DNA from 4 places in the Mesorhizobium sp. M0276 genome. Region 3 is predicted to be linked to each of the others. Evidence: predicted binding sites of a transcription regulator. Region 3 holds the regulator's gene; each other region holds the start of a gene.
What was found. The regulator LexA, encoded in region 3, represses DNA repair genes until DNA is damaged. The targets are predictions, from matches to a motif close to TGTTCNNNNTGTGTTCNG.
Positions count from the first base shown of each region.

Region 1: a site for LexA is predicted at 2,674-2,691, ahead of NKJ01_RS21330 (ImuA family protein). Genes of this name have one in related genera too.
Region 2: a site for LexA is predicted at 5,816-5,833, ahead of recA (recombinase RecA). Genes of this name have one in related genera too.
Region 4: a site for LexA is predicted at 2,416-2,433, ahead of NKJ01_RS10065 (ATP-dependent helicase). Genes of this name have one in related genera too.

Region 1 covers NZ_JAMYSC010000027.1:64,909-72,581, reverse strand. Annotated here, with positions in the region: gene NKJ01_RS21340 (error-prone DNA polymerase) at 1-157, opposite strand, end outside; gene NKJ01_RS21335 (DUF6504 family protein) at 154-1,632, opposite strand; gene NKJ01_RS21330 (ImuA family protein) at 1,574-2,650, opposite strand; gene NKJ01_RS21325 (metallopeptidase family protein) at 2,832-3,254, shown strand; gene NKJ01_RS21320 (TetR/AcrR family transcriptional regulator) at 3,325-3,972, opposite strand; gene NKJ01_RS21315 (hypothetical protein) at 4,142-4,828, shown strand; gene NKJ01_RS21310 (DUF1737 domain-containing protein) at 4,815-5,021, opposite strand; gene NKJ01_RS21305 (HpcH/HpaI aldolase/citrate lyase family protein) at 5,069-5,944, opposite strand; gene NKJ01_RS21300 (LacI family DNA-binding transcriptional regulator) at 6,322-7,362, shown strand; gene NKJ01_RS21295 (GlcG/HbpS family heme-binding protein) at 7,371-7,673, shown strand, end outside.
Region 2 covers NZ_JAMYSC010000004.1:57,038-64,710, forward strand. Annotated here, with positions in the region: gene sufD (Fe-S cluster assembly protein SufD) at 1-370, shown strand, start outside; gene NKJ01_RS04910 (cysteine desulfurase) at 375-1,619, shown strand; gene NKJ01_RS04915 (SUF system Fe-S cluster assembly protein) at 1,641-2,033, shown strand; gene sufA (Fe-S cluster assembly scaffold SufA) at 2,134-2,514, shown strand; gene NKJ01_RS04925 (GFA family protein) at 2,548-3,045, opposite strand; gene NKJ01_RS04930 (TfoX/Sxy family protein) at 3,136-3,459, shown strand; gene NKJ01_RS04935 (pseudouridine-5'-phosphate glycosidase) at 3,670-4,587, opposite strand; gene NKJ01_RS04940 (carbohydrate kinase family protein) at 4,664-5,608, opposite strand; gene recA (recombinase RecA) at 5,893-6,990, shown strand; gene alaS (alanine--tRNA ligase) at 7,285-7,673, shown strand, end outside.
Region 3 covers NZ_JAMYSC010000035.1:43,788-51,460, reverse strand. Annotated here, with positions in the region: gene kynA (tryptophan 2,3-dioxygenase) at 1-789, shown strand, start outside; gene kynU (kynureninase) at 870-2,117, shown strand; gene lexA (transcriptional repressor LexA) at 2,560-3,312, shown strand; gene NKJ01_RS24695 (ComEC/Rec2 family competence protein) at 3,306-5,771, opposite strand; gene gltX (glutamate--tRNA ligase) at 5,872-7,296, shown strand; gene gltA (citrate synthase) at 7,481-7,673, shown strand, end outside.
Region 4 covers NZ_JAMYSC010000010.1:35,757-43,429, forward strand. Annotated here, with positions in the region: gene NKJ01_RS10065 (ATP-dependent helicase) at 1-2,376, opposite strand, end outside; gene NKJ01_RS10070 (glucose/quinate/shikimate family membrane-bound PQQ-dependent dehydrogenase) at 2,697-5,012, shown strand; gene NKJ01_RS10075 (hypothetical protein) at 5,032-5,469, opposite strand; gene NKJ01_RS10080 (dienelactone hydrolase family protein) at 5,886-6,776, shown strand; gene NKJ01_RS10085 (EamA family transporter) at 6,780-7,673, opposite strand, start outside.

The DNA of each region.
Region 1 (7,673 bases), on a different contig from region 3:
CGCCGGCCACCGTGTTGCGGTCGGCAAGCCCGATCGCGGAAAAGCCCAGGAGCTTGGCGGCGACCACCAGTTCCTCCGGCTTGGAAGCGCCGCGCAGGAAGGAGAAATTCGACTGGATGCCGAACTCGGCATAGGGAATGACGGTCAGCGCGTTCATGCGAAGACACCATGCAGGAACCAGCGCGGCGGGACCTGCGAGGCGCCGCCGTAAAGGCCTTGCCGGTAGAGCCAGTAGCGGCGGCCGTCGGCATCCTCGATGCGGAAATAGTCGCGTGTCGATGCCGCTTCGTCGCCTGGCGTCTCGCGCCACCACTCCGCCGCGATGCGTTCCGGCCCCTCGGCCCGCGTCACCCGGTAGAGCGCGCGCCGCCAGCGGAAGTTCAGCGGCGGTCCCTCCGGCATTTCGGTGGCCGGAACATCGATGGGTTCGGGCGAGCGGAACAGCCGGATCGGCCGTTCCGGCGGGAAGATGGTTTTCGGCGCCTGCAGCCTGTCCGGCCTCTTCGGCGGCGTGGTCCGGCGCGGCGCTTCGGTGAAGGGGACCGTGGCGACGGCGCGCTCCGGCAGATGGCTTTCGACGGCAACCGGCTGCAGGACCGCGCCATCGCCGAGCCGGGCGCGAATGCGGTCGGCAAACAGCGCGATATCGGCGCCGTCGTCGATCACCTCGCCGGCAAGGTCGGCCTGCTGCATGTCGAAAGCGGCTGATGTCAGCACCGAAAGCCGCACCAGATCGAAGCCATAGCCGGCATCGATATCCTGTTCGAGCGCCGCCAGCCGCTCGTGGAACAATTTCTGGATCAGCCGGGGCTCGCGCATCGGCCGCGAGGTGCCGATGGCGATGCGGCTGACGGCGCCGTCGACGCGAAAGAGCAGCAGCGCCAGCGCCCTGGCGCCCTCGCCGCGGCGCTCGAGGTCGGCCTTCAAGGTCGTCGCCAGCATGCCCACCAGACGTTCGATCTCCTCGGTCAGGGTGACGGGCTCGGCGAGATGGCGTTCGACCGAAAGCGGCGCGACGGGAAGGCGCGGCGATACCGCCTCGTCGAGACGGCCAAGCGCCTGGTCGAGGCGCAGGAGCAGCAAGGCGCCGAAGCGGCGGGCGAGCGGCGCGCGCGGTGCCGCCATGACGGCGCCCGCGGTGCGCAGGCCGACGCTTTCCAGGCTGGCGCGGGTCGCCGGCTCGATGCGCAGCGCGGCCAGCGGCAGGGGTGCGAGCAGCGCTTCCTCCTCGCCGCCATCGACGATGCGGTCACCGGCAAACCGTGCCGCCGCCCAGGCCGCCCCCGGTGTCGCGGCAAGCCCGGCGCGAACGTCAAACCCCTGATGGAAGAAGCGCGACAGGATGTCGTCCAGCATGGCGCGTTCGCCGCCGAACAGATGGGTGCAGCCGGTGACGTCGAGAAACAGGCCGTCCGCCCCGTCCAGCGCCACCAGCGGGGTGTAGCGGTCGCACCAGTCGGCAAGGCCTTCGAGCAGGCGGCGGTCGGCCTCCGGATCGGCCTCGACGATGTCGATCGACGGATGCATGGCGCGCGCATCGGCAATGCCCATGTCGCGCTTCAGATGCAGCGCCTCAGCCCGCTCGTCGAGGGCCGAGATGCGTTGCGCGTTGCGGTCGCGATGGCTGATCACGAGCGGTGGACGAGATGGCGGCAGGTGATCCGACGGCCGGGAACGCCAGGACCGTCCCAGACGCTGCCGCAGGATCCGTTCCACTGCCAGATAGGGAAACCAGAGGGACAGGATTCTTTGCCCGGCCTCTCTCTTCGCCCCTTCTATCGTCGCCCGCTCTTTCGTCGCCCGCTCTTTCGTCGAATGCGCGTTCATCGGGGTTCCACTCCAGTGTGAATTGTCCAGGCAGGGCCGTGCGGCTCTTGCCGATGGTGAGGGTGAAGGCCGGGTGGCCGATCGAGCCGGCGAGCGGCCCGGCAATGGTGTCTCGCGGCGTTGCCGGCGCCGCCGCGACGATGAGGCGGACGGGGGCCGCCGTCGGTTCGGGCTCTGCCGCCTGCCGCAGCAGGAACACCGGCCGGCCGGCACCTTGCGCCCGCGCATGCAGCCGGCGCGTCGCGGTCAGGTCCAGCCGCTGCGGATTGCCGCGAATTTCGAGGATGACGGCGGCGAGCGCCGTCATCCGGGCCGCCTCCTCGGCGACCCACAGCGCATCGACGAGTTTTGGCGCCTCGGAAAACAGCAATTGTTCCGGCTCGATGCCGAACGAGGCGTGAAGCCCCCTGGCATAGGGAAAGCCCGCCTCGCGGAAAATTTCCGATGTGCCGATCCACAGCACCGGCAGCCCTTGCGCCTGCTTGAGGATCAGGCTGGTGAGCGACAGGGCGAAGCCGGCGACGGCCCCGGCATCGCGGGTTTGCGTGCCATGGATTTCGCTCAGGGCTGCCTTCGGCAGGCCGCCACTCAGGGCAGCATCGAGACGCTCGACACCGGTGGGCAGGTACGCATCGGGCAAAGCCGCGGCAATGCCGCGCCGGACGATTGTGAGGTCGGTATTGGATGCGACATCCGTGTTGACGTCAGCATCAAGGGTCGCTGCGGCCGGCGCCTGCAGGCGCTCGGGCAGCGTTCCCTCGATTTTCGCGATCTGGCGGCGCAGGGCAAAAACAGTTTCCCGCGCCACGGCGGTCATCGCCATGACGGTCAGCTTCCACTCACAATTGTTCCTGTTATGTTCCTATAGATTCCAGAGGGTGCCGGAAGAGTCAAGCGGAGACATGGGGAATTTATTCCTCTCCACCTGATGGTGCAGGCGCATCAGCCCGTTCATTTGCCGATTCCGGTGCGAAAGCCTATATGCCCGGATCAAAGGACAAAGCATGGCCCGCATCTACAAGACCCGAACCTGGCACGACGAACTCTCGCCCTCCATGGACGAAATGGAGTTCCTCGCGCTGGAGGCCTATGCCCATCTGCCGGAGGATTTTCGCAAGCTGACCGGCGAGATCGTCATCCAGATCGCCGAATTCCCGACCGACGAGATCATGGACGATCTGTCGCTGGAGACGCCCTTCGACCTGCTCGGCCTGTTCGAAGGACGCGGCATCGCCGAGCGCTGGAATCCGCAGACCGGCGAAGGCCCGAACCGCATCACGCTCTACCGCCGCGCCATCCTCGACTACTGGTCTGAGAACGAAGAGACGCTGGGCGACATCGTCACCCACGTGCTGATCCACGAGATCGGCCACCATTTTGGGCTGTCCGATGACGACATGGAGAAGATCGAAGAGGCGGCGGAGTAACTGGTTCCTACGCCGCGTGAAATGTCCACTCCTCTCAAGTCGATCCAGAACTCAGCGGCGGCAAAGGCTTCTAAGATTTCGCTTGAGAGAGGTTGGTCATCCGGCTGATGAAAAGATGCAGCGCCTTCCGCAGGGCGAGCGATGGCGGCTCGGACGGATGCCACTGCGAAAAATGACCATCAACCACCATTCGTGCCAAGCCATAGACAAATGCACGAGCGGCAAGAACCAGATGATCGAAGTCTGCGTTCGCAGCCAACTTACCCTGCTGTTGCGCTTGGGTCAGCAGGTCGATCATCTTCCGGCGAATGGCCTCATTCTGTCCGCGAAGACTGTCCGACCCGTCGAAATCAATCAGCGTCCGGGAACTGATGACCTGGAAATGCGTGGGATTGGCGATCGCCCATTCCAGATAGCCTTGTCCGATTGCTTCGAAGGCCACGATGGGATCTGCGCTGTCGACTTCTGAAAGTGTATCGGCCACGGCCTCTGCCAGCCTGCTCATGGCCTGTTCGGCTACCGCGGTCAGCAGCGCTGTTTTCGATTGAAAATGCCGGAAGGGCGCGCCGGGGGAAACGCCGGCCCGCTTTGCGGCTTCGCGCACGCTCACATGGTCAGGGCCGCCTTCCTCGACAAGTTGAATTGCAGCATCGATCAGCGCGTCCCGCAAATTGCCATGGTGGTAGCTGGTGCGGCGAGGCGTCTTGGCTTTTGCCATCCCTTTTCCTTCGTTCCGTAGAGCTGCTTCACGCGTCTGTAGCACGATCCGCGATTAATGTAATCAGCGTTTACAACGCAGGCAAGAGCATGTAATCAGTGATTACAACTGGGATCGGAACAGGCCTGCGGTCTTCGCGGCTGCCGTTTTCCCATATGAGGAGACGAACATGTTCGCCAGAACCGCCGAACCGCGCCGTCTGCAATCGCTCATTTCGCTTCAGAGGCCAGCCGAAGAACCCCAGCACGAGGAGAATTCCGCGAGTGTCCAGTCGAGCGCGGCTGCGCACAGCGCCAAGCTTTATCGGCTTGCCTCCGTCGCCGGGGCGGGAAGCGCGCTTATTCTTCTGGTCAACGCGGCCAAACGCAGCGCGCTCATCGCGACCACCGATCTGACGCAACTTCTCGCGCCAGTCGCCGAGATATTGGCGCTTGGTCTTGTCGTAGGCCTGTTTCTTGCGTTTGGCCGGCGCGCGGGCCTGTTCGGTACCATCGCGTTCGTTATCAACTTCGTTGCATTGGCAAGTTTGGTAGGTGTGGAAGTGGTGATCAATCTCGTATTTTCGAAACTTCCTCTGGCGACCATCATCGAGCTGCGCGCCGGTCCTCTCGGACTGGCTCTGGTCGTCAGTTCAGTTCTTTTTCTGCTCGGGACGCTCGCGTTTGTAACCTCTCTTGTCGTTGCAAGAGGCGTGCCGCGCATTCCACTCGCCCTCTATATCATTGGCGCGGTGCCTGTCGCGCTCCGGGCGTTCGTGCCGGAGTTGGCGCTTGACCTGGGCTTGATGACGCTTGCGGCAGCGATCGCCTGGCTGGCCGGGTGGCTGTGGATGCGAGCGCCGACTACCAGTCGCTGAGCTTGGTGTCCGGCCCGTATTCCTGTCCGTCGATATCCTTGACCACGGCCTGGCCGCAGCACATCGCTTTGGCTTTCTTGTCGTAGGCATAGGTCGGCGAGCCGAACAGGTGCCAGCCCTTGTTCAGGGCGGCCGTGACCTTGTGGCAGAAGCTGGCATCGTCCGGGCCAGTCAGAAAGCGGTAGAGCTTCATTTTCAGTCCTGTCGTGAGTACCACAGCCCGCAAGCATAGTGCCGATATCATGCGCCGGTGGCGGCCGCCTTTGCCAGCAGTTTTTCGGCCTGCGCCAGGTGCAGCCGCTCGACCATCTTGCCGTTCAGCGCAATCACGCTTTTGCCGGCATTCTCGGCAAGGGCGAAGGTATCTTTGATCAAGCGCGCCTCCGCCACCGCTTCCTTAGACGGCGCGAAGGCGCGGTTCGCGGCTTCTATCTGGGCCGGATGGATGATGCTCTTGCCGTCGAATCCCATGGCCGCCGACTCCGTGCATTCACGGGCAAAAGCGTCGAGATCGCGAAAATCGTTGGAAACGCCGTCGATCATGTCGATGCCGCCGGCCCGCGCGGCCAGCACCATCTGCATCAGCCATGGCACGAGGTAGCGCCGGTCCGGCGTCGCCAGCACGCCGGTGTCCTTGACCAGATCGTTCGTTCCGGCAACGAAACAAGCCAGCCGAGCGGCGGGATCGCGGCCAAGTTCGGCAATGGTGCCGATGTTGAGCATGGCCTTGGGCGTTTCGATCATGGCCCATAGTTTCACGCTGTCGGGGGCGAAGTTGTCGTCGAGCACATCGCCGGCCTCGAGCAGGTCGCGCGGCGTGTCGACCTTGGGCAGCAGAATGCCGTCGGGCTCGCAGCTTGCGGCGGCCAGCAGGTCGTCGGCGCCCCACTCGCTGGCCACCGCATTGATGCGCACGATCATCTCGCAATGCCTGTCGGCATGGCCGGCGAAAATCGCGGCCAGTTTCCCGCGAGCGGCGATCTTGTCGGCCGGAGCGACTGCGTCCTCCAGGTCGATGATGATGGCGTCGCAGGACAGCTGCGCGATCTTCGCCAGCGCCCTGTCGTTGGAGGCCGGGATATAGAGCACCGAGCGGCGCGGGCGGTAGGTTTCCATGGGATGCGAGCTCCAGCGGCATCGCCGGTAGGTCTGCTTTCAGGAAGCCGCGAAGCCGGTCTGGCCGAGATTGTGGCGCAAAGCTGTGCCTAAAGCGAGTGGGAAACCAGAGCCATTCTGGATCGATGTCCACGCTTCGTGCTTTGAAAGTCGCATGAAAGGCAGTCTGGAATTGGCAGGGAAATCTCCAGAGACCGAAACCCCAGGCGGACACGACCTGGTTGTTGCCAGCTCGCGGTGATATCGATAACATATCGAAGTCGATCCGATTCTGAGAGGTGGTGCATGAACGCGGCCGGACGCCAGACAAACCCCGTGACTGAGTGTCTGGCGCTTACCTCTGTTAGGCCGGTGCGGCCGGCCGGTAGAGAGCGCTGATGGCCAAGGCAGCCTCATCGAAACCGAGCGAGAGCTACGCTCCGACGATGGTCGACGTGGCGCTGCGGGCGGGCGTGTCGACCATGACGGTTTCGCGGGCCCTGAAGGAAGGCGGTCGCGTTTCCAAGGCGACGCGGGAAAAGATCATGGTCGCGGTCAACGACCTCGGCTATGTGCTTGACCAGTCGGCCGGCAGCCTGTCCTCGCGCAAGACTGGATTTGTTGCCGCGATGGTTCCGTCACTCAACAACTCCAACTTCGCCGACACGGCGCGCGGCATTACGGATGAACTGGAGAGCACGGGGCTCCAGCTTCTGCTCGGCTACACCGACTATACGGTCGAGAAGGAGGAAAAGCTGATCGAAGCGATGCTCCGCCGGCGGCCGGAAGGCATCATCCTGACCGGCGGCGCACACACGGATCGCGCCCGCCGCCTTTTGAAAAGCGCCGGCATTCCAGTGGTCGAAACCTGGGAATTGCCGGTAAAGCCGATCGATCAAGTGGTTGGGTTCTCCAACGAGGAGGCGATGGGGCTTCTCGTCAAGACACTCGCCAGGAAGGGTTACCGAAAATTCGGTTACATCGGTGGCACGACCTCGCGCGACACGCGCGGCAGCCAGCGGCGCGAAGGCTTTGTCAGAGCCATTGAGGAGCTCGGCCTGCCGACCGGGCGCCTCGTTTCCTTTGGCGTGCCGCCGATATCCATCGAGCAGGGCGGCCAGGCCGTCGTCAGCATGCTGGAGCGTTGGCCGGACACGCAAGCCGTACTCTGCGTTTCGGACCTTTCGGCCTTCGGCGCACTGATGGAATGCAAGCGCCGGGGCATGCGGATCCCGCAGGACATCGCCATTGCCGGCTTCGGCGACTACGAGGTAGCCGCCTTTTGCCATCCCGGCATCACCACCGTGAATGTCGACTGCTACGGGATCGGGCAACAGGCCGCGCGCAGATTGATCCAGGTGATCCGAGGCGACGAGAAACGACACGGCCAAGAAATCGTGCTCACCGGCTATCGCGTCGTCGAGCGCGAAAGCACCTGAGTTCCTGCATGGATTCAAACGCAGCGAAGGGCAGCCCAATAGCGATGTTTCGCGAGACCATCACCCTCACACATGACGGTGCTTTGAAAGCCGTTGCAGCCGGAGCAGCGCGCGCCGTCACGATGGGCGTGCCGCAATGTCTCGTGGTTGTCGATGCGAGCGGCGAAGTCCTCGCCAGCCTGCGCATGGATGGCGCGCGGTTCCTCAGCATGCGTACGGCGCAGGCGAAGGCGCGCACCGCAGCGTCAATAAACGCCGCTACTGGCGGCATGGCGTTCGAAGCGGCGCTCTCAGCCGGTATCGCTTCGCAG
Region 2 (7,673 bases), on a different contig from region 3:
GATCCGCAATGTGGTGACGGGCAAGGCGCGGGGCGCCTTCCAGGGCCGCATCAACGTCCATCAATACGCGCAGAAGACGAATGCCAAGATGGCTTGCAACACGCTGCTGCTGTCGGACGACGGCGAGTTCTCGACCAAGCCCGAGCTTGAAATCTTCGCCGACGACGTCATCTGCGGCCATGGCGCGACTGTCACCGAGATCGACCACGACCATTTGTTCTACCTGATGGCACGTGGCGTCGACGAGAAGACCGCGCGGGGGTTGCTCGTGAAGGCCTTCGTGGCAGAGGTGATCGAGGAACTGGACGACGAGGCGATTGTCGAGGCGCTCGAAGCGCGGCTCGACGGCTGGTTTGTGGCACACGGGTGAAGTGATGAACGCGCCGGGCAAGATCGGAGATTTCTACGACGTCGAAGCGATCCGCCGCGATTTCCCGATCCTGTCGCGGGAAGTCTATGGCAAGCCGCTGGTCTATCTCGACAATGGCGCCTCGGCACAGAAGCCGCAGGTGGTGCTGGACACGATACAGCACGCCTATTCCCAAGAATACGCCAACGTCCATCGCGGCCTGCATTTTCTTTCCAATGCCGCGACCGACGCCTACGAAAAGGCGCGGGAAACGGTGCGCCGTTTCCTCAACGCGCCAAGCACCGACAACATCGTCTTCACCTCCAACACGACCTCGGCCATCAACACGGTCGCCTATGGCTATGGCATGCCCAACATCGGCGAGGGCGACGAGATCGTGCTGTCGATCATGGAGCACCACTCCAACATCGTACCGTGGCATTTCATCCGCGAGCGGCAGGGCGCCAGGCTGGTCTGGGCACCGGTCGACGATCTCGGCGTCTTTCACATCGAGGAATTCGAGAAGCGGCTGACCAGCAAGACAAAGCTGGTCGCCATCACGCAGATGTCGAATGCGCTGGGCACGGTGACGCCGATCAAGGAGATCGTGCGCATTGCGCATTCGCGTGGAATTCCCGTACTCGTCGACGGCAGCCAGAGCGCAGTGCATATGCCGATCGACGTGCAGGACCTCGACTGCGACTTCTTCGTCTTCACCGGCCACAAGGTCTACGGCCCCTCGGGCATCGGCGTGCTCTACGGCAAGAAGGACGTTCTTGAGGGCATGCGCCCCTTCATGGGCGGTGGCGAGATGATCGAGGAGGTGATGGAAGACATCGTCACCTACAACGAGCCGCCGCACCGCTTCGAGGCCGGCACGCCGCCGATCGTCCAGGCGATCGGACTGGGCGCCGCGCTCGGCTATATGGAAAAGATCGGCCGCGAGCGCATCGCGGCTCATGAGGCCGACCTCAAGAATTATGCGCATGAGCGGCTGCGCGCCATCAACTCGCTGCGCATCTTCGGCGACGCACCGGATAAGGGCGCCATCATCTCGTTCGAATTGCAGGGTATTCACGCGCACGACGTGTCGATGGTGATTGATCGGCAAGGCATTGCCGTCCGCGCGGGCACCCATTGCGCCCAGCCGCTGTTGAAACGCTTCGGCGTAACCTCCACATGCAGGGCATCGTTCGGCATGTATAATACCAGGGCCGAAGTCGACGCTTTGGCCGAGGCGCTTGAGAAAGCGCGCAAATTCTTCGGGTGAGAATTTTTTTGGGTGACGACCATGGATGATGTGAGCCACACCACCGAGACCGCACCGGAAGCGGCCATCAATCCGCTGGTTTCCGCCTCGGCGATTCCCGCCGACGAACTGGCGCGGCTGACCGACGACATCGTCTCGGCTCTGAAGACCGTCTACGACCCGGAAATCCCAGCCGATATCTACGAGCTTGGCCTCGTCTACAAGATCGACATCGAGGACAATCGCGCCGTCAAGATCGACATGACGCTGACCGCACCGGGCTGCCCGGTCGCCGGCGAAATGCCCGGCTGGGTGGAAAACGCCGTCGGCGCCGTCGAAGGCGTGTCCGGCGTCGAAGTCAACATGACCTTCGATCCGCCTTGGTCGCCCGATCGCATGTCGGAAGAGGCGCAGGTCGCGGTGGGTTGGTATTAGCGTCGAGGCTGGCACACTTGCGCCAGTCATAAAACTTCACCATTTTAGGTGAAGAATCATTCGGCAGGCCTTGAACCTGCATGGAATGGAAGGAAAAAGAATGGGACGCTTCGCCGTCATCACGATGACCGAAAAGGCCGCCGACCGGGTGCGCGAGATCGTTGCCACCCGCGACAATGCGCATGGCATTCGCCTCGGCATCAAGAAGGGCGGCTGCGCCGGCATGGAATACACGGTCGATCTGGTGACCGAGCCCAACACCAAGGACGACCATATCGAGCGCGACGGCGCCCATGTCTATGTGGCGCCTGAGGCAGCGCTATTCCTGTTCGGCACCGAGATGGATTTCGAGCAGACGACGCTGCGCACCGGCTTCACCTTCCACAACCCGAACCAGAGCTCGGCCTGCGGCTGCGGCGAATCCGTCGAGTTGAAGCCGGCGGACCTCAAGGCGCTGGCGGAAGCACGCGCCTCGGCCTGATCTTTCTTCGCCCCGTAGACGGGGCGAAGAAGACTACTCCACCCACATTCCCGTCCGTTTGTGCCAGTCGGCGATCGATTCCTCGGGATAGACGTCGAACGCCTTGTCGCCCTTGCCGATATCGGGCTCGACCCAGTTCGCCTTGTATTTCAGCATCAAATGCACCCGGCTCGGTGGAATGGGCAGGTCGCTGTCGATAGCTGACGCAAAGGGATGCACCAGTTCCGGCCATGTCGGATCGTAGAGCCACAGCGCCGATCCGCACTTCTTGCAGAAATTGCGTTCGCCGGTCGATATCTCGCACTGCGGGTGCTCGTCGTCTTCGATCTCGGCCCGGTAGACGCCAAGGCTTCTCTTGCCCCTGATATTCAGCGTTTCGTAGTCGGCGCCGAGATTGATGGTGAAGCCGCCGCCGCCTTGCTGCTTGCGGCAGATCGAGCAGTAGCACAGCATGAACGGCACCGGCGTGTGGCTCTCCACCTCGAAGCGGACGGCATTGCAGCGGCAGGATCCTTTGAGCAGAAGCGGCATGGCAAAAACTCCAACGGATGGCTCTCAACCTGTCAGCATGATTTTGGTTGCGGCGATGACAAGGTCAAATGCCGGTGACATGATCGCGGCATGGACAATGAACGCATCGCCGAACTGTTCGAGGGCCTCGGCCCGGTCAGTATCCGCAAGCTGTTCGGCGGCAAGGGCATCTATTTCGACGGCGTCATCGTCGCCATCGTGCTGCGCGGCGAATTGATGCTGAAGGCCGACGAGCAAAGCGCACCCGAGTTCGAAGCCGCCGGCTGCACGCAATGGACCTATACCGGCTCCCGCCATGGCAAGCAGGTCTCCATGCCCTACTGGAGCGTTCCCGACAGCGCTTTCGATGATCCCGACGAGATGACGGTCTGGGTAAGGCGAGCGTATGAGGCGGGACGGCGGGCGGGGAAGTGACGCGCAATATTTGGGAACGTCGGCGGGCCAGCACCCCCCTCTGGCCTGCCGGCCATCTCCCCCGCAAGGAGGGAGATTGGCAGCTTCGGCGTCTGCTTGCTTTTTTCAACGTTGAAGATTGGCGGAGGCGTCGATGACATTCGATCTCCCCACTTGCGGGGGAGATGTCCGGCAGGACAGAGGGGGGTGCTGTCCCGCCGACGTTGACGGCTACAGCGCCTTCGCAATCCTTGCCGCAAGCCGCGCATTGTTCTCCACCAGCGCGATGTTGGTCTTCAAGCTCCTGCCGCCCGTCAGTTCGAGGATTTTCGACAGCAGGAACGGCGTCACCGCCTTGCCGGTGACGTTGAGCGCCTCGGCGGCCTTCTGCGCGGCTTCGATGTAGCCGGCCATCTCTTCGGCCGGGATTTCGTGGTTCTCGGGCACCGGATTGGCGATCAGCATGCCGCCGGCGAGCCCCAGCGAAGCCCGAGTCTGGTAGAAATGCGCGATCTCTTCCGGTTTGTGTAGGGTCAGCGGCGCGCGGAACGGCGAATGCCGCGACCAGAAGGCCGGCATCGTCTCGCAGCCATGGCCGATCACCGGCACGCCGCGCGTTTCCAGCACTTCCAGCGTCTTTTCGATGTCGAGGATGGCCTTGGCGCCGGCCGACACGACGATGACCGGCGTGCGCGCCAGTTCGTCGAGATCAGCGGAAATATCAAAGCTCTTTTCGGCACCCTTGTGCACGCCGCCGATGCCGCCGGTGGCGAACACCTTTATGCCGACCATATGCGCCGCGATCATGGTGGCGGCGACAGTGGTGCCGCCGGTGCGCCCTTGCGCCACGGCAAAACCGAGGTCGGCGCGCGACAGCTTCATGGCGTCGCCTGTCATGGCAAGGGACTCACGCTCGCCGTCCGACAGCCCGATCTTGATGCGGCCGCCGACCACGGCGATCGTCGCCGGCACGGCGCCGCCATCGATGATGATCTTTTCGACATCGGCCGCCATGGCGCCATTGTCGGGGTAGGGCATGCCATGGGTGATGATGGTGCTTTCCAGCGCCACCACCGGCCGGCTGGCGGCCAGGGCTTGCGCCACCGGCGCGTGGATATCGATGAAGGGGCGGGCGGTTTCTGGGGTCATCTGGATCTCCAACCCGGAATGAAGCGCATCCACATGGGGCGTGCGAAAAGATTCCGGCACTGTGAATTTGCCGGTCTCATGCCACTTCCTGCGCGTCCGGCACAAGAGCCAAGGCCTCCGCGAAGGTCGCCGCGGTGAAATCCGGCACGGCGTCGGCGCTTTCAATGGCAAGCGTCGCCGCGGCAATGCCCTCGCGCAGGGCCACCCGTAGCGGCAGGCCGTGCAGCAAGGCAGCGACCGTTGCGCCGGCCAGCGCATCGCCGGCGCCGGTGACGTCAGCCACCTTTCTTGGCGGCGGCGGCCGGATCGAGAAGGCGCCGGCTTCATCGAAGCCCAACATGGCACTGCCGCCCGCCGTCACCACGCCGCTCTTGAGCCCTGCGCGTCTCAGCCCATCGACGATGTCTTGCGGGGAAGCCGCCGCGTCCAGGTCTGCCAGTGCGATCGCTTCGCGCCGGTTCATGAAGACGACTTCCAGATCGCCAAGCACCGGCTTCAAACGCACGATCTTGGCCGGCGAAATGGCAATGGCGAAGACGGGTTTGCCGGCGGCAAGAGAAACCAGCCGCTCCAGTGCCGCCGTCGGCAGGTTGGCATCGCAGAAAATGGCATCGGCCGCCGCGACTACCTCGCGGACCCTGGAGCGCCTGATCTGCTTGGGAAAGGCCAGGTCATAGAGCGCCATGTCGGCAAAGCCGACGATCAATTCGCCCTCGCTGTCGATGAGCGCCGTATAACTGGGCGTGGTGCGATCGAGGAACACCGCGGACAGGTCGGCAATGCCTGCCGCGGCGATGGCCCGTGAAACGGTATCGGCAGCGGCATCGCCGCCGCGCACCGACAGCAGCGACGCGGAGACGCCACGGCGAACCGCGCTGCGCAGCGCGTTGAAAACGCCGCCGCCGACATCCTCGCGCATCGTGCCCGGATTGGAGGCGGCCGGCACGTACGGGCCCGACACTTGGCCGCGCCGGTCGATATGGGCGCCACCTACGGCCAGTATTCTCGCGGATTTCAGCATGCAGGCGATATGACCTTTGTTATTCCAGTCGCACAAGCGCTAGGCTGCGTGACCGAGTTTCGCAACGCGAAGGTAGCGATTCGGCGGATCGAAACAATCGAGCCGCCTGGCCATTGCGTTAGACATCGTGAAGCCAAATCGTGAGACAAAAAAAGAACAGATCTGGATATTTATTGTTTTTCAGATATTTGACCCCTCTTGCCAAACGAGAACAAAAAAGGTACAAATTGGGGCAGGGATTACGGATTGTCCGGCCTTCATTGACGACCAAGGGGTGATGTATCATGGCTCAGAATTCTTTGCGGCTGGTAGAGGACAAAGCGGTGGACAAATCAAAGGCTCTGGATGCGGCGCTGTCGCAAATCGAGCGGGCTTTCGGCAAGGGCTCGATCATGCGGCTAGGCGCGAACGAGCAGGTCGTCGAGATCGAAACGGTGCCGACCGGCTCGCTTGGCCTCGACATCGCACTTGGCGTCGGTGGCCTGCCGCGCGGCCGCATCGTCGAGATCTACGGGCCGGAAAGCTCGGGCAAGACGACGCTGGCCCTGCACACGGTGGCCGAAGCCCAGAAGAAGGGAGGCATCTGCGCCTTCGTCGATGCCGAACACGCGCTCGATCCGGTCTATGCCCGCAAACTTGGCGTCGATCTGGAAAACCTCCTGATCTCGCAGCCCGATACCGGTGAGCAGGCGCTGGAAATCTGCGACACGCTGGTGCGCTCTGGCGCCATCGACGTGCTGGTGGTCGATTCGGTCGCTGCGCTGACGCCACGCGCCGAAATCGAAGGCGAGATGGGTGATTCGCTGCCCGGCCTGCAGGCCCGCCTGATGAGCCAGGCGCTGCGCAAGTTGACCGCCTCGATCTCGCGTTCCAACACCATGGTCATCTTCATCAACCAGATCCGCATGAAGATTGGCGTCATGTTCGGTTCGCCCGAAACCACCACAGGCGGCAACGCGCTGAAATTCTACGCTTCGGTGCGTCTCGACATCCGCCGCATCGGCTCGGTCAAGGACCGCGACGAGGTCGTCGGCAACCAGACCCGCGTCAAGGTGGTCAAGAACAAGCTGGCGCCGCCCTTCAAGGTGGTCGAGTTCGACATCATGTATGGTGAAGGCGTGTCCAAGACCGGCGAACTGGTCGATCTCGGCGTCAAGGCCGGCGTGGTCGAGAAGTCGGGCGCCTGGTTCTCCTACAATTCGCAGCGTCTCGGCCAAGGCCGCGAGAACGCCAAGCTGTTCCTGCGCGACAACCCCGACACCGCGCGCGAGATCGAACTCGCGCTCAGGCAGAATGCCGGGCTGATCGCCGAGAAATTCCTTGAGAATGGCGGCTCCGAAGGTGGCGACGACGGTTTCGAGGAGGAATCCGGCGCGATGTGAGAGCCGAGCGCGATGGCCGGAGTTCGGCCATAATCTCGCTCTATTATCTCAGGCTTATGTAATCGAGTTCCGTGTTAATTGCGTTTTGAACCGCCGGCCTAGCGCCGGCGGTTTTTTTACGTCTTGGCAGGAAACGGGGCCTGGCTCGGACAGCCGGCAAAGGCCGTCGATTGGACCAATTCCGTGTTTCTGGACAGGGTGAAGCGCGGCGGCTAAAAGGCCAACTCTATCTCTGGAAACGCAGAGCCCATTTTCCGCCGGTTTGCCGGCGGCTCTCTCGAAAAGGCAGCATTCATGAGTGGCGTGAACGAAATCCGGTCGACATTTCTCGACTACTTCCGCAAGGAAGGTCACGAGATCGTCGCGTCGAGCCCACTGGTGCCGCGCAACGATCCGACGCTGATGTTCACCAACGCCGGCATGGTGCAGTTCAAGAACGTCTTCACCGGGTTGGAGAAGCGGCCCTATTCGCGCGCCTCGACCGCCCAGAAGAGCGTTCGCGCCGGCGGCAAGCATAACGACCTCGACAATGTCGGCTACACCGCGCGCCATCTGACCTTCTTCGAGATGCTCGGCAATTTCTCCTTTGGCGACTACTTCAAGGAGCGCGCCATCGAGCTAGCCTGGAACCTGATCACCAAGGAATTCGGCCTGGACAAGGACAAGCTGCTGGTCACCGTCTA
Region 3 (7,673 bases):
AAGGAGAGCATGTCCTACAGCGACTATCTGCACCTGGAGAAAGTGCTGGAGGCCCAGACGCCGCTGTCTTCGGCGCATGACGAGATGCTGTTCATCATCCAGCACCAGACCTCCGAACTGTGGATGAAGCTCGCCCTGCACGAGATTGGCGCTGCGATCCGCTCGATCCGCGCCGATCGCCTCGAGCCAAGCTTCAAGATGCTGTCGCGCGTCGCCCGCATTTTCGAACAGCTCAACAACGCCTGGGATGTGCTGCGCACGATGACGCCCAGCGAATATACCGAGTTCCGCGATGCACTCGGCCAGTCCTCGGGTTTCCAGTCCTGGCAGTATCGCGCCATAGAGTTCATGGCCGGCAACCGCAACCTCGCCATGCTGGGCCCTCACAAGCACCGGCCGGACCTCAGCGGCAAGCTGGAGGCGATCCTGGCGGAGCCGTCGCTCTACGACGAAGCGCTGCTGCTTCTGGCGCGCAACGGATTCGACATCGGCACCGATGCCAGGCGCACGGATTGGCGTGAGACGCGAACCGAGAATGAAGAGGTTCTGGTCGCCTGGCAGACCATCTACCGCGACCCGCAGCGCTACTGGATGTTCTACGAACTGGCCGAGAAGCTGGTCGACTTCGAGGACTATTTCCGCCGCTGGCGCTTCAACCACGTCACCACGGTCGAGCGCATCATCGGCCTGAAACGCGGCACCGGCGGCACGTCGGGTGCTTCGTATCTCAAGAAGATGCTCGAGGTCGTGCTGTTTCCGGAGCTGTGGGCAGTCCGTACCCGGCTTTGACACAATCGAAATGAGAACAGGCACATCGAGGGCGCGCTTGCAGCGGAAAACCTTCGCGAACAACCGAGGACTGACTGACCATGAGTGGAATTCCTGATCTCGCTGCAATCGAAGCGATGGATGCCACGGATCCGCTCCGCGCCATGCGCGATCGTTTCATTCTGCCGGAGGGGGTGATCTATCTCGACGGCAATTCGCTTGGGGCAGCGTCGCATGCCGTTTTCGGCGAGCTGCAGCAGGCGGCCACCGAGGAATGGGCCAAGGATCTCATTCGGGCCTGGAATACAGCCGGATGGTTCGAGATGCCGATCGAACTCGGCGACCAGCTCGGACGCTTGATCGGGGCCGCAGCCGGACAGACTGTTGTCTGCGACACGACGTCGATCAACATCTACAAGGTGCTACATGCCGCGATGGAGATGCGGCCCGGCCGATCGGCCATCGTCGCCGAGGCTGACAGTTTTCCCACCGACCTCTACATCGCCGAAGGCGTTGCCTCGACCCGGGATGGGGTCCTTCTGCGCCTCGCGGGCGTCGACGCGCCAACCATCGAAGAGCTGATCGACGAAAGCGTCGCGGTGGTGCTGGTCAACCACGTCAATTACAAATCGGGTGAACTGCGCGACATGGCGGCGCTGACGCGCATAGCTCATGCGGCCGGAGTGCTGATCGTCTGGGATCTATGCCACACCGCTGGCGCTCTGCCAGTCGAGCTCGATCATGCAAAAGCCGATTTCGCTGTCGGCTGCACCTACAAGTACCTCAACGGCGGTCCAGGCGCGCCGGCCTTCATCTATGCCGCGCAACGCCACCACGGCGCGATCAGCCAGCCGCTCAGCGGCTGGTGGGGGCATGCACGGCCCTTTGCCTTCGAACGAGGCTATGTTGCCGGCACCGGTATCCGCCGCTTTCTGTGCGGCACGCAGCCGGTCCTGTCGATGCGGGCGCTCAAAGGTGCGCTCGCAATCTGGAACGACGTCGACGTGGCGGCATTGCGAAAGAAAAGCGTCGCGCTGACCGAACTGTTCATCCAGCTCGTCGAAGCGAAGTGCGGCGCCTATGGCCTCACGCTGGAGAGCACCCGCGACGCGACCAGGCGCGGCAGCCAGGTGTCGTTCGTTCACGATCATGGCTATCAAATCATGCGGGCGCTGATCGAGCGCGGAGTGATCGGTGACTTCCGCGCGCCGTCAACCATCCGTTTCGGATTTACGCCGCTCTATGTCGGCTACAAGGACGTGTGGCTGGCGGTCGAGGTGCTGGAAGACATTCTGCGAACGGATGCATGGAAGGACCAGCGTTTCGCCGTCAAGGAGGCCGTGACCTGACGCAGTCGTCCCAACTGTTGTCGCATCGTTGCCTCTTGGTCGGATGATGGAGGGACGAATTTCCAGTGCACAAATCCGGTTGCCGCTGCTGGCCAACACTGGCATCAACAAATTAACCAAGGTTGGCATTTTGGCTTCGTTTCGTTCACGGCAGACGAACGCATGGAAGGCTGGAAATGCCCCGTCGCGGATCCATGGGCAGCTCATGCCAAAGCTTGGGCCAACGATGGGCGGCAGCCCATTAACCATAACAATTTCAATGCCGGAAAGCGCCTTGTGACGGCATGCCGTGATCACCCAAGCGCGCTGGCGCGCGCCAAATAATTTCAGCGGCCTTAACAGATTCATTAAACTTTAAACGGTTGCAGAACACAACTGGAACATATAGTGTTTGTTCTGGGTTTGTTTTCTGATTCTGGTTTTAGGTACCCTGGGGGCCGCCATGCTGACACGCAAGCAACACGAACTGCTGATGTTCATTCATGAACGCCTGAAGGAAAGCGGCATTCCGCCATCCTTCGACGAGATGAAGGAGGCGCTCGACCTTGCCTCCAAATCCGGGATTCATCGTTTGATCACGGCACTGGAAGAGCGCGGCTTCATTCGCCGGCTGCCCAACCGGGCGCGCGCGTTGGAAGTGCTGCGGCTGCCGGATTCGATCGCGCCCGGCCTCAACGCGGCGAAAAAGTTCTCGCCTAGCGTCATCCAGGGCAGTCTTGGTCAGGCCAGTCTCGGCCAGGGCGGCCTTGGCCGGCAGATCAAGCCGGCGTCTTCACGGATGCCTTCAGCCGGCAATGACGACGACGTGGTCTCCGCCGTGTCGATCCCTGTGATGGGGCGCATCGCCGCCGGTGTGCCGATCGATGCCATCCAGCACCAGACCCATTCGATCTCGGTGCCGCCGGACATGATCATGGGAGGCGAGCACTATGCGCTGGAGGTCAAGGGCGACTCGATGATCGAGGCCGGCATCTTCGACGGCGACACCGTCATCATCCGCAACGCCGATACGGCGAGCCCTGGCGAGATCATCGTGGCGCTGGTGGATGAAGAGGAAGCGACGCTGAAGCGGTTCCGCCGCAAGGGTGCCTCGATTGCTCTCGAAGCCGCCAATCCGGCCTATGAGACACGGATTTTCGGACCAGACCGGGTCAAGGTGCAGGGCAAGCTTGTCGGCCTGATCCGCCGTTACTGAGGCAGCTGCGGTTTAACGACGGGCTTGTCCGGTCTCTTGAAGGGCGGCAGGCCCCTCGCCTCACGCGAAAACTTGCGTTGCACGTGCCAAGGCCGGTAGGGCCTACCCACCGCAAAGCTGACCGTTGCCGGCGTGGTCGCCGACTGGCGATCGAAGAAGACGGCAGCACTGCCATTGCGAGCCAGTTGCCGTTTGGTGATGACGAGAACCAGCGGGTTGTGACAAGCGTCATAGGCCGTCGCGTCGTTGATGACGATCAGGTCGGCGAAGCCGCAGGCTTTCCAGGTGTCCTTTCGGTCCTCGACATAGGCAATGATAGCTCCGGACGGATGCCTGGCGAGACAAACGCCTGATGTGCAATAGAATGGCGCTCCCGGCGGCATTTCAGCCGCATCCTCGACGTCGAATTGCCCGTCGCCTTCGTCGAACACCTCCGGCGCGATAATGCTTTCGGATGTCAGCGCACGCTTCCAGTTGTCGACGGTGAATTCGTTCGGCCTGGCCCGGCTGACCGCGAGTTCGCCGCCGCCAATCGGCAGCGCCACCAGCCTCGCATCCTCCGAGACCAGCACGTCAGGTACGCGCGTATCCGAGACGGTCAACAGGCCGGCAAGCGCGAAGGGAAGCGCTGCGAGCCGCAACCATGTGGTCGCCATCGTCGCGATGACCAAGGCAATCGTCACCAGCACGACGGATTGCTGCGAAATCAAACCGATTGCGTCGACTGGCGAACGCTCGGAAATCCATCCGGACATCGCGATCATCACCGTCAGGCCTTTGCCCATCAGATAGAGGGCCGGCCAGTCCAACCCGAATGGCATCAGCAGCGCGCTGGCGACAGCCAGGAACATCACGACTGTTACGATAGGCATGATGGCCAGGTTGGCGAACAGGCTGAGCGGCGACACACGCTGAAAATGCCAGATGGCAAACAGCGCCGTGGCGCTGCCGGCGATGATGGAGGTCATGGCAAGGCCGCCTGCCGCCAGCAGGAATTTTCGCGTCAGGAAGCCGGGCAAGGATCGCTTTGGCGGCGGTGGCCTCGCCTTCCCCGCACGATGATCCGCCCAGCCGGCATAGGCACCGACCAGCGCGGCCGTCGCGGCAAACGACATTTGAAAACTCGGGCCGACCACTTCATGCGGCGACACCATGATGACCGCGATCGCCGAGATCGCCAGATTGCGCATCGTCAGTGCTGCCCGATCAAAAAGAACGGCAATCAGCATCACCGCCAGCATGATGAAACTGCGCTCGGCGGCAACGACGACGCCTGAGATGATAAGATAGGCGGCGATCGAGAACAGTGCGGCAGCCGCAGCATACTTCTTGACCGGGCGACGCGCGGAAAAATCCGGAAACAGGGCGAAGGCGCCACGCAGCAAACCCATGATGGTGCCAGCGACCAGCGCCATGTGCAGTCCGGAAATGGAGATGATGTGATAGATGCCGGTACGCCGCATCGCCTCGTTCACGTCATCGGGAATGCCGGCGCGAACGCCGACGATCAGCGCCGCGGCGATCTCGCCTTCGGCGCCACCGACGCTGCCCCTGATGTGATCGGCAATGGCCTCACGGGCTTTTTCGATCCCCGAGGAAAGCCGGGCCGCCAACGGCATGTTATCGTCATCGGTGACGACAAGTTTTGGATTGCCGAGAAAGAAACCGCTGCCGCCGATGCCGGCGAAATAGCTGTCGAAGGAGAAGTCGTAGCTGTCCGGCCGCACCGGCCCGGTCGGTGGCAACAGCTTGGCATACCCAGTGATCAGGGAACCGGCGGTCATGTCCGCCGGGATATTGCGTGCCGAAAGCCGCACCCGCTCCGGCGCATAGCGCAGTTTCGGCCTTGCAGTCGATGCCACGTCGATTGTCAGCCGGATGCGACCGCTCTCCATCCGTTCGAGCGAGACGACCCGGCCGGTCACTTGCGTCGAGATTTCCGAGCCCAGCATCTGCGTTCCGGCTCGCCATGTCTCGACCTTCGCGGCGAGCAGGCCGAGTGTACACAAAAGCGCCGCCATGAAGGACAGATGGGTTTTCGGCCAGGAACGCGAGACCAGCGCACAGAGCCCCGCCAAGATGACAACTGCGACAGGCTTTGCGAAGTCCGGCTCCGCCACAAGCGAAAAATAGCCGATCGCCCCGCTTGCCAGGCAGACCGGCACCAGCAGGAAGGCCACGCCTCGGTCGAGTTCCAGGCCCGCCGCCATGGCCAGGCTATTGCGCAGGCGCGGCGGTGATATCAGGCCAATCTGCCGGCGCAAGCGCACGATCCTGCTGGCTTCGGCAGTTGGAACAGGGGCGGAGACACCGGCTTGCAAAGGCGCCTTGTCGGGTGCCGGCACAAGGGGCGATGGCGGCGGCAATGAAGCTGGCAGTGGCGCTGCAAACAGGGACCGCTCGCTGACGCCAATGACAGCGTCCTCGTCCTGATCCGAGCCCCAGCCTCGTCCAGCCATCGGGTCTGCCCCTTGCGCCCTCGACACCCTATGCTACATGAACGCCGGGCGCGCGAAAGTCCGCGCACCGCACCCGCTTCAGATGGTTTCCGAGAGTTACATGTCCGACAAGGTCGTCACCCGTTTTGCTCCCTCGCCCACCGGCTACCTGCATATAGGCGGCGCGCGCACGGCGCTGTTCAACTGGCTGTATGCAAGGCACACCGGCGGCACGATGCTGCTGCGCATCGAAGATACCGATCGCGAACGCTCCAACGACGCGGCGACGGCTGCCATTCTCGACGGACTTTCCTGGCTCGGCCTGACCTGGGACGGCGAGCCGGTGTCGCAGTTCGAGCGCGCGCCGCGCCACCGCGAGGTGGCCGAGGAACTCGTGCGCCTGGGCAAGGCTTATTATTGCTATGCCACGCCGGCCGAACTGGAGGCGATGCGCGAGGCCGCCAGAGCCAAAGGCCTGCCGCCCCGCTATGATGGCCGCTGGCGCGACCGTGCCCCCTCAGAGGCGCCTGCAGGCGACAAGGGTGCCATCCGCATCAAGGCGCCGACCGAGGGCGAGACGATTGTCCATGACCGTGTCCAGGGCGAGGTACGCTTCCCCAACAAGGATCTCGACGATTTCATCATCCTGCGTTCGGACGGCAATCCGACCTACATGCATGCAGTCGTCGTCGACGATCATGACATGGGCGTCACCCATATCATCCGCGGCGACGATCATCTGACCAACGCCGCGCGCCAGACTGTGATCTACAACGCCATGGGCTGGGCCGTGCCCTCGATGTCGCACATCCCGTTGATCCACGGTGCCGATGGCGCCAAGCTGTCGAAACGGCATGGCGCGCTCGGCGTCGAAGCCTATCGTGCCATGGGTTATCTGCCGGAGGCATTGCTGAACTACCTGGCGCGCTTGGGCTGGAGCCACGGCGACGACGAGATCATGTCGATCGACGATATGATCTCCTGGTTCGACATCGGTGACGTCAACAAAAGCGCGGCCCGATTCGACTTCGCCAAGCTGGAGGCGATCAACGGCGCGCATATGCGCCGCATGGGCAACGCCGAGCTGTTCGATATCTTCATCGCTACCCTGCCCTATCTCGAAGGCGGCTCGGCGATGGCCGCGCGTCTGAACGACAGCAACAAGGCGCAGCTGCTGGCCGCGTTGCCGGGCCTGAAGGAGCGCGCCAAGACGCTGGTCGAACTCGTCGATGGTGCTGCCTTCCTGTTTGCCACCCGGCCACTACCGATCGACGACAAGGCGGCCCTTTTGCTCAATGACGATGCCCGCAAGATCCTGCGCGGCGCTCACGAAGCTTTGAATGGGCTTACAAGTGATTGGACGGCCGCCTCGGCAGAGGCCGCGATCCGCGAGGTTGCCATGGCTGGTGGCCACAAGCTCGGCGCCGTGGCCCAGCCTCTGCGCGCCGCTTTGACCGGCAAAAGCACGTCGCCGGGCGTGTTCGATGTGCTTGCCGTGCTCGGCCGCGAGGAAAGCCTGGCGCGCATAGAAGACCAAATCGATTAGCAGCAATCTGGCCCAAGAAGATTGGCATTGAAAGGCGGGTTTCGCAGTGCAACATTAGGCCTTGGCCCAATCTGGCACGCACCTCCTGAAATGCGGTGGCGAATACGCGCATTGCGGTGATCTCAACGTGTCGCTCTGCAGAATTTTGCCTTTGCCGGCATGAGGAAACAAGAAGGAGTTTGCAATGACCGACGCTGCTAAAAAACTGGACTTGGGCGGCAAGGGCCAGGAGGCCACGGCAACACTTGCATTCGCCGGCAAGACCCACGAATTCAAGGTGAGAAGCGGTTCTGTCGGGCCTGATGTCATCGACATCGCTTCGCTCTACACCACCACCGGGGCCTTCACCTACGATCCCGGCTTCACCTCGACCGCAA
Region 4 (7,673 bases), on a different contig from region 3:
CTGCCAGCCCGGCGTCGCATAGGTGTTGGAGAAGGCGCCGGATTTTTCGGTGTCGGCGCCGACATTGTCGAAGCGCGAGGCGCCATAGGGGTTTTGTCTTCCCGCGCCTTGGCCGCCGCGGCCGGAGGCAAAAGAACCGCCGCCATAGGAATTGCCATAGCCGCCATAGGAGTTGCCGCTTTCGGCGACCTCGACATGGGCGTTCGGCAATTCTTCGAGAAAGCGCGATGGGATCGTCGATTGCCACAGGCCGTGGATGCGGCGGTTGGAAACGAACCACAGATGCAGGTTCTTCTTGGCGCGCGTCAGGCCGACATAGGCGAGCCGCCGCTCTTCCTCCAGCCCGGAGCGGCCGCCTTCATCGAGCGCGCGCTGGTGCGGGAACAGGCCTTCCTCCCAGCCGGGCAGGAAGACGGTCTCGAATTCGAGGCCCTTGGCCGAATGCAGCGTCATGATGTTGACGGCGTCAAGCTCGGCATTCTGCTCGGCGTCCATGACCAGCGCGACATGCTCGAGGAAGGAGCGCAGCGATTCGTACTCCTCCATCGAGCGGATCAGCTCCTTCAGGTTCTCCAGCCGGCCGGGCGCTTCGACCGAGCGGTCGTTCTTCCACATGTCAGTGTAGCCGCTCTCTTCGAGAATGGTCTCGGCGAGTTCGGTGTGCGGCGTGGTTTCCAGCGCCTTCTGCCAGCGCTCGAAATTGGCGGCCACTTCGCGCAATGCCGCGCGCGGCTTCGGCTTCAACTCGTCGCTTTCGGCGAGTTTTGCCGCGGCTTCCAGCATCGGGATGCGGAGCGCCCGGGCGGTGTCGTGGATCTGCCGGATAGTGGCTTCGCCCAGGCCGCGCTTCGGCACGTTGACGATGCGTTCGAAGGCGAGGTCGTCGGCACCCTGCGCCACCACGCGGAAGAAGGCCAGCGCATCGCGGATTTCCATGCGCTCGTAGAAGCGCGGGCCGCCAATGACACGGTAGTTGAGGCCGAGCGTGACGAAGCGGTCCTCAAACTCGCGCATCTGGAAGGAGGCGCGGACCAGGATCGCCATGTCGTTGAGATTGTGCTTTTGGCGCTGGTAGGCCTCGATGGTCTCGCCGACGGCGCGGGCTTCCTCCTCGGAATCCCAGGCGGCGTGGACATGCACCTTGCCGTCCTCCGGCTCGTCGCGGTCGGTGAACAGCGTCTTGCCGAAGCGGCCCTCATTGTGGGCGATAAGATGGGAGGCGGCACCAAGGATGTGCGCGGTCGAGCGGTAGTTTCGCTCCAGCCGGATGATGGTGGCGCCGGGAAAATCCTTGTCGAAGCGCAGGATGTTGTCGACCTCGGCCCCGCGCCAGCCATAGATGGATTGGTCGTCGTCGCCGACGCAGCAGATGTTTACGGTGGCGCTGCGCTGATATCCCTCCCCCTTGAGGGGAGGGTGGCCGGGCGAAGCCCGGTCGGGTGGGGTCCTCGCGGCAGTGCTCGACGTTCTGGAGGTGCCTTCTGCGGCGACCCCCTCCGCCCGCTTCGCGGGCACCTCCCCCTCGAGGGGGGAGGACTGCGGCCGCTGCGCCAAAAGCCGCAGCCACATGTACTGGGCAGTGTTGGTGTCCTGATACTCGTCGACGAGGATGTATTTGAAGCGCTTGTGATATTCCTTCAGCACATCCGGATTGGCGCGGAAGATGCGGATCGGGTGGCACAGAAGGTCGCCGAAATCGCAGGCGTTCAGCGTCTGCAGCCGCGCCTGATAGGCCTTGTAGAGTTCGCGGCCCTTGCCGTTGGCGAAGGCGCGGGCGTCGCCCTCGGCGATGTCGGCCGGGCCTTGCCCCTTGTTCTTCCAGCCGTCGATCATCTGGGCGAACTGCTTGGCCGGCCAGCGCTTGTCATCGAGGCCCTCGGCCTGGATCAATTGCTTGATCAGCCGCACGACATCGTCAGTGTCGAGGATGGTGAAGTCGGATCTCAATCCGGCGAGTTCCGCATGGCGGCGCAGCAGCTTGACGCCAATCGAGTGGAAGGTGCCGAGCCAGGGCATGCCCTCGACATTGCCTTCGCCGATCAGGACGCCGATGCGGATCTTCATCTCGCGCGCGGCCTTGTTGGTGAAGGTCACCGCCAGGATCTGCGAGGGGAAGGCCTTGCCGGTGGCAAGGATGTGAGCGATGCGGGTGGTCAAGACGCGGGTCTTGCCGGTGCCGGCCCCGGCCAGGACGAGAACCGGACCTTCGGTGGTTTCCACAGCCAGCCGCTGTTCCGGGTTGAGCCCCTTCAGGTAGTCGGGCGCATTGTTGTGGCCGCTGCGGGCGGCCATGGCGCGCGCGGCAATGCCCGACGGGGCCGAAGGCCGCGCATTGGGTTCGTCGAAAAAAGGCATGTCTTCGGAAAAGCCGGACATTGCCCCGAATGTAGTGATTCGGGAGCGAAAGACCAGAAGTGTCTACGTTTTGTTCCGGTAAAGTGCCTGATATCGCCGTTCAGGCCTCGCGGTAACCGAGAGCGACGAAAGATGGATGTCCGAACGAGCGCACCTTGTCGCTTATCACGGCGCCGAGACTGCTGGAAAACCCTGATGCAGGCAAGATGGATTTCTACCTCGGCGTGTGCTGCGCGCTTGACAGGCGCGCGGGGCAGGAGAAAGTGTGCCCAGGGCAGGAAGGTAACGCCGGTTGCCCAGGGCCGCGTGTGAGAGCGCGCAACAGTCGAAGGAGTATCATCTTGGCTGTCACCACCACCTCCCTCATTCTCCTGCTCATCGGCCTGGCGCTCGGCGGCGGCGGCATCTGGTTGGCGTCGATGGGCGGCAGCTGGTATTACATCATAGTCGGCCTCGCCTTCCTGATCACAGCCTGGCTGCTTTACCGGCGCAGGTCCACCGCGCTGTGGCTTTACGCGGCGATCGTGCTCTGCACGCTTGCCTGGGCCGTCTGGGAGACCGGGTTCGATTGGTGGGAACTGGGCCCCCGCGGCGGCATCATCGTGCTGGTGGCGCTTTGGCTGCTGACGCCGCGGGCGAGACGGGGCCTTGCCGGTCCCGATGCACGCGCGCCGCTCATTCTTGCCGTGCTGGCATCGCTTGCCGTCGCCGGCTACTCGATGACGGCAGATCCGAAAGACATTGCCGGCGAACTCGGCACCGACAAGGTGATCGCGAACGCCAACCTCGGCAATGATGTGCCGGCCGGCGAGTGGCACTATTACGGACGCACGCAGTTCGGCCAGCGTTATTCGCCGCTCGACCAGATCACGCCGGACAATGTCGCCAAGCTGCAGCCCGCGTGGACCTACCGCACCGGCGACGTCAAGGGACCGGACGACGTCGGCGAGACCACCTATCAGGTGACGCCGCTGAAGATCGGCGACACGCTCTACATCTGCACGCCACACAATTTCGCCATCGCCATCGATGCCGCGAGCGGCAAGGAGAAATGGCGCTACGATCCCAAGGTCAAGCTCGACAAGGACCGCCAGCACCAAACCTGCCGCGGCGTGTCCTATTATGCCGATGCGGCCATCGCCGCCGGCCAGCCGTGTGCTGCCCGCGTCTACCTGCCGACCTCGGACGCCCGGCTGATCGCGCTCGATGCCGCCAACGGGCAGATCTGCCCCGCCTTCGCAGAGGGCGGCACGCTGAACCTTTTGACCAACATGCCCTATCCGAAGTCGGGCTATTATTACTCGACCTCGGCGCCGCTGATATCAGGCGGCAAGATCATCGTCGGCGGCGCGGTCAACGACAATTATTCGACGCAGGAGCCGTCGGGCGTCATCCGTGCCTACGACGCTGCCACCGGCAAGCTGCTGTGGAACTGGGATTCCGGCAATCCGGACCAGACGACGCCACTGGCGGCCGGCCAGACCTACACCGCCAACTCGCCCAACATGTGGTCGACGCCGAGCGCTGACGAGAAGCTCGGCCTGCTCTATGTGCCGCTTGGCAACCAGACGCCGGACCAGCTCGGCGCCGGGCGCAGTGACAATGTCGAGAAGTTCTCGTCGTCGATCACCGCGCTCGACCTCAACACCGGGCAGTTGCGCTGGGTGCGGCAGACCGTCCACCACGATCTCTGGGACATGGACGTGCCGGCGCAGCCGAGCCTGATCGACATCACAAAGGCAGACGGCACGGTGGTGCCGGCGCTGGTCGGGCCGACCAAGCAGGGCGACCTCTACGTGCTCGACCGGCGCACAGGCGAGCCGGTGATCGCGGTCAAGGAAGTGCCGGCACCCGGCGGCGCCATCGAGGGCGACCATACGTCGCCGACGCAGCCGGTGTCGGATCTTACCTTCAATCCGAAGCCGCTTACCGGCGCCGACATGTGGGGCCTCACCATGTTCGACCAGCTGGCCTGCCGGATCGAATTCCAGGCCCTGCGCTATGAAGGCCGCTACACACCGCCTTCCGTCCAGGGCTCGCTGATCTATCCCGGCAATTTCGGCACCTTCAACTGGGGTGGCGTCGCTGTCGACCCGGTCCGGCAGGTGATGTTCGGCATGCCGACCTACCTGGCCTTCAAGTCGCAGCTCATTCCGCGCGACCAGGTGCCGCCGCCGGACGAGGGTCGCGGCAGCGAGCAGGGATTGAACCGCAACGAGGGCGCGCCCTATGCGGTGGTGATGGGGCCGTTCCTGTCGCCGCTCGGCATCCCTTGCCAGGCGCCGCCCTGGGGCTATGTCGCCGGCGTCGATCTCAGGACCGGCACCATCGCCTACAAGCACCGCAACGGCACCGTCTACGACATGACGCCGCTGCCGCTGCCGCTGAAGGTCGGCGTGCCTGGCATCGGCGGGCCGATGATCACCGCCGGCGGCGTCGCTTTCCTGGGCGCCGCGGTCGACGACTATCTGCGCGCCTATGACCTGACATCGGGCAAGCAGCTGTGGCAGGCACGGCTGCCTGCCGGCGGGCAATCGACGCCGATGACTTATACGGTGGCCGACGGCCGCCAGTTCGTGGTCATAGTCTCCGGCGGCCACGGCTCGGTCGGCACCAAGCCGGGGGACTATGTGATGGCCTACGCGCTGCCGAAGTGAGGGTGGCGCAACCCATGAGCTAGCCGAGCCCCAGATGGCTTTTCAGGCTGGGTACCGATCCGAGTATGCGGTTGGTGAGGTCAGGGCCGGCGGCGGCTTCGGCTTGCTGGACCAGCGTTTCGCCGGCCTTCTGGATCTGAGCCAAATCGAGCCCGGACGCCTTGAGCGCCGCGAGGCCGTTGACCAGCGCGCCGGCCTTTTCGCCGAGAACCCCGCCAAGCGCGCCTTGCAACGACGACAGGAACCCGCCACTACCGCCAGCCGGAGCGGGGGCCATGACATCATACTGGTGGGCGAGGTCGTCGGCGCCGGGGATCTTGGCGAAAAACGCCGAGGCGCTGGTGCCTTCCGCCTCATGTTCGAGCACCGAGAAGATGGTGCCGACGACTTTCTCCGTCGTCGCCTGGTCGAGGCCCGCTTTCTGCGAGACGGTGTTGACGATATCCTGGACGTTCATGGTCTCACCTCAACCTTGGGTTTCGCGTTTGTAGAGCGGTTCCGGTCACGGCGGACGCAGACCAAAGATCGTCTGCCCGCATCCACAGCCGCCGAGAGTAGTGCCGGAGCCGTAGCGGCGGCAAGGACGATCGTGCTGGCGAGGATCGGGTGAGGCATGGTCATTGCTCGCTCCTTTCGGGTCGGGACGCGTGAAGGCATGCCGGTCAAGGTGCCATCGATAGCGGACAGCTTCTTTCACTATTGTGGCAGCGCCAGCAGGATTATCGCCGATGGCCAAGAAGTGATGACATGGACGCCCGCGGCGCCAGCCTTGCCGGCCTCACCTGCGCGACCGCGAGTATGCGCTCGACTGGATCATGCCGGCTCGGTCCCTATGTAGCTCAGGTATCGAAGCTCGAAGCCGAGGAGTGCACCATGACGAAATCAGCTGCCCCGACACCCGCCATCACCCAGGCGATGATCGATGCCTATGACGAGTACACGCATCTGACACTCGACCGCCGCCGCTTCATGGAGCAACTGACCCGGCTTGCCGGATCAGGCGCGGCGGCTGCGGCGATCGCGCCGCTTCTGGCGGCGAATTCCGCCCAGGCGGCAATCGTTGCCGACAACGATCCGCGGGTGAAGGGTGAGGACATCAGCTATCCCGGCAGCAGCGGCGAGATGAAGGGCTATCTGGTCAAGCCGGCGGATCAGGCGGGCAAGCTCGGCACGGTCATCGTCGCGCATGAGAACAGGGGACTCAACCCGCATATCCGCGACGTGGCGCGACGCGTGGCGCTGGAAGGGTTCGTGGCGCTGGCGCCGGATTTTCTGTCGCCGCTCGGCGGCACTCCGGCCGATGAGGACAAGGCGCGCGACATGTTCACCAAGCTAGATTCGGCGCAGACCATTGCCGATGGTGTGGCGACCGTCGCTTTCCTCAAGAGCGACAAGGACGGCAACGGCAAGGTCGGTGCCGTCGGCTTCTGCTGGGGTGGCGGCACGGTCAACATGCTCGCCGTCAACGCACCAGATCTCAATGCCGCCGTCGCCTATTACGGCTTGCATCCGAACGCCGCCGATGTGTCGAAGATCAAGGCGGCCTTGCTGCTGCACTATGGCGGACTGGACGAGCGCATCAATGCCGGCATCGATGCCTTCAAGAAGGCGCTCGACGCCGCGCATGTCGAATACACGGTCTATGTCTATGAAGGCGCCAACCATGCCTTCAACAACGACACCTCGGCCGCCCGCTACGACAAGAAAGCGGCCGATCTCGCCTGGGGACGCACGATCGCCTTCCTGAAGGAGAAGCTGGCGTAGCTTTCAGCGAGCCGGTTTGTGGAAGGCGACGCCGGCGACCACCAGTGCAATGCCGAGGCAATCGGTGAGGCTTGGAATCTGGCGCAGTACGATGACGCCGATCAGCGTCGCGGTGACCGGCAGCAGCGACAGCATCAGCGCGAAGCTGGCGCGCGGCAGCCGCGACATGGCGAGTTGGTCGCAGATGTAGGGAATGACGGAGGAGCAGATGCCGACGCCGATGGCGGCGAGCAGCAGCGGCCGTGAGAAAAAGGCCGGCAGCGCATCTCTGAAGCCGATCGGCAGCACGATGATGAAAGCGATCGCCATGGCGGCGCCAAGACTGGCGATGCCGCCGCCCGCGCCTGAAGCTGCGATGCGGTGCCCGAGCACGATGTAGCCGACAAACAGAGTACCGTTGAGGAAGGCCCAGAACAGCCCAAGGGGATCACTCGACCATTTGACGTCGATGAGCAGCAAGGTGCCGGTGACGGCAACGGCAAGGGCGGCGAGATTGCGCGGGGTCCTAAGCCCGATCACCGCGACACCGATGGTGCCGACGAATTCGATCGCCGCAACCAGCGAGATCGGCAAGCGGTCGAGCGCCAGGTAGAACGAACAGTTCATCACCGCCAGGCAGGCGCCGAAGGCCAGCAACAGCAGCCGGCTCGAGCGATCGGCGCGGGCGAGCGTTCGCCATGGACGGGTCGATGGCGCGAAGATCAGCGCGGCGGTAGCGATGCGCAGCCAGGCCATGCCAAGCACGCCGACATGCGGGAAAAGCAGCACGGCAAATGCCGGCCCGAGATAATGGAAGACGGCGCTGACGCCGAACCAGACATGCGGCGGCAGTGCTGTCGCCAGGCTGCGGAAGGGAAGGCCGGCAACAGCGGGGTCTGCCGCAGGAGCTTGCGTCTG